Gemmobacter sp. 24YEA27: one gene and its partner. The protein of the gene in region 1 interacts with the protein of each later gene in a pairwise test. Links are inferred from orthologs where the notes say so. Each region holds a gene or a part of one and is shown on either strand. Other genes may lie near its edges. The genes, in order: gyrA and gyrB.

The links.
Region 2: the proteins of gyrA (region 1) and gyrB interact in binary tests that used the Escherichia coli proteins (3 or more experiments, as listed by UniProt). The link is inferred for Gemmobacter sp. 24YEA27 from one-to-one orthologs.

What each region holds. Positions count from the first base shown.
Region 1 is NZ_JASJPW010000001.1:2,520,743-2,524,369, forward strand. Bases 80-3,388 are described here. They hold gyrA (DNA gyrase subunit A), read left to right. Parts: upstream 80-416; coding sequence 417-3,188; downstream 3,189-3,388. Other genes in these bases: QNO18_RS12645 (DUF6614 family protein), read left to right, coding at 3,288-3,388. In the rest of the region: QNO18_RS12635 (usg protein), read right to left, coding at 1-26; more of QNO18_RS12645, read left to right, coding at 3,389-3,627. UniProt on the Escherichia coli protein: A type II topoisomerase that negatively supercoils closed circular double-stranded (ds) DNA in an ATP-dependent manner to maintain chromosomes in an underwound state.
Region 2 is NZ_JASJPW010000001.1:648,083-651,510, forward strand. The notes cover bases 46-3,155. They hold gyrB (DNA topoisomerase (ATP-hydrolyzing) subunit B), read left to right. Parts: upstream 46-430; coding sequence 431-2,881; downstream 2,882-3,155. Other genes in these bases: QNO18_RS03260 (LysE family translocator), read left to right, coding at 46-349; QNO18_RS03270 (saccharopine dehydrogenase family protein), read right to left, coding at 2,941-3,155. Outside these bases: more of QNO18_RS03260, read left to right, coding at 1-45; more of QNO18_RS03270, read right to left, coding at 3,156-3,428. UniProt on the Escherichia coli protein: DNA gyrase negatively supercoils closed circular double-stranded DNA in an ATP-dependent manner to maintain chromosomes in an underwound state.

The DNA of each region.
Region 1 (3,627 bases):
GTGGTGAGCCCGTAGCCTTGCAGCATGAGGCTGGTTTCGCAGTGCTGCCCCTCACCTGCCCGCCCCTCACCTGCCCGCCCCTCACCCGCACGTCCCTCACCTGCCCGCCCGTCGCCGATCCGCCCGTCGCCTTCTTTCATGTCCTGTGCCTCCGTTCGTCCTCCCGTTCAGGAAAGCATGACAGAGATGAATATAAGGTCAATAAAATCAACGATCTGTCACTCACCTCGCCCCTGTGATGACAGCAAAGATGACAGAAGACCGCACCGACCATTTCACCGACCATTGCTCCCACCATTGCACCCAATGGCTGGTATGGTGTAACTTCTGCCCAACTAAATGCGGGCCAGGGGACATGTCCCCGAAAGGCCCGGCCGTGACAAAGAAGGCGTACCGTGTCAGACACTCCGGAAGATATTGAAAACGCAGGTGAAACTCCTGAGAAGCCGGTCTATCACGGCCCGCAGGTCGATATCACCCAGGAGATGCGGACCGCCTATCTCGACTACGCGATGTCGGTTATTGTCAGCCGTGCGATCCCCGATCTGCGCGACGGGCTGAAGCCGGTGCATCGCCGCGTGCTGTTCGCGATGCACGAAAGCAACAACACCCATGACAAGCCCTATCGCAAATCGGCCCGTCCGGTCGGTGACACGATGGGGAAATACCACCCGCATGGCGACAGCTCGATTTACGACGCGCTGGTGCGGATGGCGCAGCCCTTCAGCATGTCGCTGAAACTCCTTGATGGGCAAGGGAATTTCGGCTCGATGGATGGCGATCCGCCGGCGGCGATGCGCTATACCGAAGTGCGGATGGACAAGCCCGCCGCCTTTCTGCTGGCCGATATCGACAAAGATACGGTCGATTTCCAGGACAATTACGACGGCAAGGACCGCGAGCCGACGGTGCTTCCCTCCCGCTACCCGAACATGCTGGTCAACGGCACCGAAGGTATCGCGGTCGGCATGGCGACGCGGATCCCGCCGCACAACCTCGGCGAGGTTATCGACGCCACGCTGGCCATGATAGAAAACCCGGATATCTCCATGGAATCGCTCATGGAAATGCTTCCGGCGCCCGATTTTCCGACCGGGGGTCTGATCCTTGGTCGTTCGGGCGCGCGCAAGGCCTATCTCGAAGGGCGCGGCTCGGTGATCATCCGGGCGAAAACCCATGTCGAAGAGCTGCGCAAAGACCGCTGGGCAATCATCGTCGACGAGATCCCCTATCAGGTCAACAAGGCCTCGATGATCGAGAAAATCGCCGAAGCGGTGCGCGACAAGCGGATCGACGGGATCTCCTCGATCGCCGACGAGTCGGACCGTGTCGGCGTGCGGGTGGTGATCGAGCTGAAACGCGATGCCACACCCGATGTCGTGCTGAACCAGCTCTGGCGGTTCTCGCCGATGCAGGTGCATTTCGGCTGCAATATGCTGGCGCTGGTGGGCGGCAAGCCCGAGACCCTGACGCTTCGGGATTTTCTTAGCCATTTCCTTGTGTTCCGCGAAGAAGTTGTCGCACGTCGCACCGCTTTCGAACTGCGGAAAGCGCGCGAGCGCAGCCATATCCTTTGCGGTCTCGCGGTCGCGGTATCGAATGTCGATGAGGTTGTGGCGACGATCCGCTCCTCTGCCGATCCGGCCGAGGCGCGCGAGCGGCTGATGACCCGCAACTGGCCCGCGCATGATATCGCGGCCTATATCCGGCTGATCGACGATCCCGGTCATAAGATGAACGAGGATGGAACCTATAATCTCTCGGAGACCCAGGCCCGGGCGATCCTTGAGCTGCGCCTGCAGCGTCTGACCGCGCTCGGGGTCAAGGAGGTCACCGACGAGCTGGAAGAACTTGCCGGTAAGATCAAGGATTTCCTCGATATTCTCTCGTCTCGGGATCGGATCATGGGGATCATTTCCGATGAGTTGACCGAGGTTCGCTCGCTCTTTGCTGTGCCGCGCCGCACCCAGATCGCCGATTGGGAAGGCGATATGGATGACGAGGATCTGATCGAGCGCGAGGATATGGTCGTGACCATCACCTCGGGCGGTTACATCAAGCGCACGCCGCTGGCAGAGTTCCGCCAGCAGAACCGTGGCGGCAAGGGTCTGTCTTCCATGCAGACCAAGGAAGATGACGTCGTCACAACGCTTTTCGTAGCGAATTCGCATACCTGGCTCTTGTTCTTTACAACTTCCGGCATGGTCTACAAGCTCAAGACCTGGCGGCTTCCGGTGGCGGGCCGCAATGCCAAAGGTAAGGCACTGGTCAATATCCTGCCGATCGAACCCGGCGTTTCCATCGCCGCGCTGATGCCGGTCGATGTGCCGGAAGATGAGTGGGACAAGCTGCAAATTGTCTTCGCGACCTCGGATGGCGATGTGCGGCAGAATGATCTGTCGGACTTCACCAATGTGATGCGCAATGGCAAGATCGCGATGAAACTGCCTGAAAACGTTACACTTGTGAACGCAGCCATCGCCGATGAGAATGACGATGTCATGCTGGTGACGGCTTCGGGCCGCGCCATCCGCTTCTCGACGCAAGAGATCCGCGTGTTCAAATCGCGCGGCTCGACCGGTGTGCGCGGCATCCGCCTGAATGGCGAGGATAAGGTCGTCTCGATGTCGATCATCCGCCATTTCGAGGCAGATCCGGCCGAACGCGCCGCCTATCTGAAGCAGCGCCGCCTTGTCGCGGGTGTGACCGAAGAGATCGAGGCGGATGACGAGGAAGAGGCCGCAGCGGGCCAGCTTTCGCCCGAGCGTTATGCTGAAATGTCGGCGGCCGAGGATCTGATCCTCACCATCACCGCGCGCGGTCTCGGCAAGCTCTCGTCCAGCCATGACTACCCGGTGCGCGGGCGTGGCGGCCAGGGCGTGACAGCCTTCGCCAAATCCATGCCCGGCGGGCCGCTGGTGGCCTCCTTCCCGGTCGATCTTTCCGACCAGATCATGCTCGCGACCTCGTCCGGACAGTCGATCCGGGTGCCGGTGGACCAGATTTCTTTCCGCTCGCGGTCGGCTGGTGGCGTGAAGGTGCTGAACACCGGCGGCGAGGAAGAGGTGGTTTCGGTCGCCCGCATCGCCGAGCAGGAGGGTGTCGAAGCCCCGGACATGACGGTTCCCGATACGCCGTCCTCCGATACGCCGGCCCCTGACGTGCCGCCCGAGACCGCTCCGGAATGATGTGACAGCCCGCCCCTGTGGCGGGCCGTTTCATTTTAACCCGATGGTAAATCTTCGCTGTTTCACTCGATGCGGGCGGATGGCCCGAGGGAGGAAGCGGTGCATCTTTACCATTGCCTGATCGAGCTGCGGCCAGAGGCACGGGCCCTGGCATTCGCGGCTGCCGTCGCCGCCTGGATGGATCATCTGCGTGGCAAGGGCCTGGTGAGCGACTGGCGGCTTCTGCGTCGCAAACTGGGACTGGCCTCGGGGCAGCATACCGATTTCCTGCTGGAGATTGAGCTGCCTGGCCTTGCCGGCCTCGACACAGCTTTCGCCGGTCTCGCTGCCAGCGATGATGAGGCGCTGCGCCGCTACGACCAGATGCATGGCATGATCGCCCATGCCGATATCGGTCTCTACCGGCCCTGGCCCGATCCTGCGCAACGCGAACGTGTCG
Region 2 (3,428 bases), 1.9 Mb from region 1 along the record:
GCTGCTGCGCGCGCCCGGCGGTGCCGTTACCGCCGACAGCCGGCTCACGCGGCCCGGGCTGATCGCAGGCTTTACCGTCGGCCTTGCGGCGGTGATCGGCAACCCCAAGGCGATCCTGTTTTATATGGGGGCGCTGCCAGGGTTCTTCTCGCTTGATCAGCTGAACCGCTGGGACATACTGGCGATCATCTCGATTTCCGCCTTCGTGCCGATGCTCGGAAATCTTGCCCTCGCGCTGTTTCTCGACCGGGCGCGGGCGCTGTTGCAAAGCCCGTCCGCGCTGCGGCGGCTCAACATCGCGGCTGGGGTTATGCTGATCCTCGTAGCCCTGCTTATCCCCTTTCTCTGACTACAAAATCTTGTGGCATATGCGTGACATTCCCGGCCTGAACCGCTATAACTCGCGAGCAATCTGAGGGGTTACGAGAGTATGGCTGACGAAGCCCGTAAGACCACCGAATACGGTGCCGATTCCATCAAAGTTCTCAAAGGGTTGGAAGCAGTTCGCAAGCGGCCCGGCATGTATATCGGCGATACCGATGACGGCTCGGGCCTGCATCACATGGTCTATGAGGTCGTCGATAACGGCATTGACGAGGCGCTGGCCGGTCACGCCACCGAAGTGGTGGTGACGATCCACGAAGACGACTCCGTCTCGGTGCGCGACAATGGGCGCGGCATCCCGGTCGGCATCCACGCAGAAGAAGGCGTTTCGGCAGCCGAGGTCATCATGACCCAGCTTCATGCCGGCGGGAAATTCAACAATACAGATGACAGCGGCAATGCCTATAAGGTCTCGGGCGGCCTGCACGGGGTCGGCGTTTCTGTGGTGAACGCGCTGTCGGAATGGCTCGACCTGACCGTCTGGCGCGACGACAAGGAATATAAGGGCCGGTTCGAATTCGGCGAATGCACCACGCATGTCTATGAGGCGGGCCCGGCGCCCGGCAAACGTGGCACTCAGGTGCGGTTTCTCGCCTCGGCCAAGGTCAATCGCCCGGATGGGACGTTTTCCAACCTCGAATACAGCTTCAAAACGCTGGAGCACCGGCTGCGCGAACTGGCCTTTCTGAATTCGGGTGTCCGGATCGAGCTGAATGATCTGCGAACCGCCGAGCCGCAGCATGTCGAGCTGTATTACGACGGTGGCGTGCGGGAATTCGTGAAATATCTCGACCGCTCGAAACAATCGGTGATGGCCGAGCCGATCTATATCGTCGGCGAACGCAACGGGATCGGCGTCGAGGTCGCGATGTGGTGGAACGACACCTATCACGAAAACGTCCTGCCCTTTACCAACAATATCCCGCAGCGCGATGGCGGCACCCATATGGCGGGCTTCCGCGGCGCGCTGACGCGGACGATCACCTCTTACGCGCAGTCTTCGGGCATCGCGAAGAAGGAAAAGATCGACTTTACCGGCGATGATGCGCGTGAAGGCCTGACCTGCGTGCTTTCCGTGAAAGTGCCGGATCCGAAATTCTCCAGCCAGACCAAGGACAAGCTGGTCTCTTCCGAGGTGCGGCCTGCGGTCGAGAACCTGGTGAATGAAAAGCTGAGCGAGTGGTTTGAAGAGAACCCGGCCGTTGCAAAGGTGATCGTTGGCAAGATCCTCGAAGCGGCTCTGGCCCGCGAAGCGGCGCGAAAAGCGCGCGAGCTGACCCGGCGCAAAACGGCGATGGATGTGAATTTCAACGCAGCCAAGCTGAAGGACTGCACCGAGAAAGACCCGTCGAAATCTGAAGTCTTCCTCGTCGAGGGTGACTCGGCAGGCGGGTCGGCCCAGACCGGGCGCGACCGGAAGAACCAGGCGATCCTGCCGTTGCGCGGCAAGATCCTGAACGTCGAACGGGCGCGGTTTGACAAGATGCTGGGCAGCCAGGAAATCGGCAACCTGGTGATGGCGCTTGGCACCGGCATCGGTCGTGACGAATTCAACATCGCCAAACTGCGCTACCACAAGGTCGTCATCATGACCGATGCCGATGTGGACGGTGCGCATATCCGGACGCTTCTTCTGACCTTCTTCTTCCGCCAGATGCCGGAGCTGATCGAGGGCGGCTATCTCTATATCGCGCAGCCGCCGCTTTATAAGGTCGCGCGTGGCAAGTCCGAGGTCTATCTGAAAGACCAGGCCGCGCTGGATGATTATCTTGTGGAACAAGGACTTGAAGGCGCTGTCCTGCGTCTGGCAACGGGCGAGGAAATCGCCGGCGCCGATCTGGCACGGGTGCTTGACGGCGCCCGTCAGTTCCGCCGGATCCTTGATGCCTTCCCCTCCCACTACCCGCGACCGATCCTTGAACAGGCAGCGCTGGCAGGGGCATTTGAGGCCGGCGCGGCAGATCGTGACCTCCAGTCCGTGGCAGATCAGGTGGCGCGGCGGCTTGACCTCGTTGCGCTGGAATATGAGCGTGGCTGGTCGGGGCGTATCACCCAGGACCAGGGCATCCGCCTGTCGCGTATTCTGCGCGGCGTCGAAGAGCTGCGGACGCTCGATGGGGCCGTGCTGCGCTCGGGCGAAGCGCGCCGGCTGGCGCAATCCGCCGGCACCCATCGCGATGTCTATCGCAATCCGGCCCGCCTCGTGCGCAAGGATCGCGAGCAGATGATCCACGGGCCCGGCGATCTGTTGAAAGCCATCCTCGCCGAAGGCGAGAAAGGCCTTTCGCTGCAACGCTATAAGGGTCTGGGCGAAATGAACCCCGAACAGCTGTGGGAAACCACGCTGGACCCCGAGGCCCGCACGCTGCTGCAGGTGAAGATCGACGATGTGGCCGAGGCCGACGATATCTTCACCAAGCTGATGGGCGATGTGGTGGAACCGCGTCGCGAGTTCATCCAGCAAAACGCGCTGACGGTCGAGAACCTCGATTTCTGATCAAAGCATAAGAAAAACCCCCGCGAAGCAGGCGCTTTGCGGGGGTTTTTCTTTATCTGTCAGTAGCTGAGCAGCCGGTCGCCATCCTTGTCGATGATGCGCGTCGGCAGGCCGATTTCGTTAAGAAGATTGATAAAAGGCTTCGGATCCAGCTCTTCGGCATTAACCATCGTGCCGACATCCCAGAGGCCCTCGGCAATCAGAACCGCAGCCGCAACCGGCGGAACACCTGCGGTATAGCTGATGCCCTGGCTGCCAACCTCTTCAAAGGCTTCCTTGTGATCGGCGGTGTTGTAGATCATCACCTCGACCGGCTGACCGTCTTTCTCGCCTTTGACGAAATCGGCGATCAGCGTCTTGCCGGTATAGCCGGGCGCCAGGGTTGCCGGATCGGGCAGCACGGCCTTCACCACTTTCAGCGGGATGACCTCCTGGCCTTCGGCGGTCTTCACCGGCTGCTCGGACAAAAGCCCGAGGTTTTTCAATACGGTAAAGACGTTGATGTAATGGTCGCCAAAGCCCATCCAGAACCGCACATCGGCCTGGG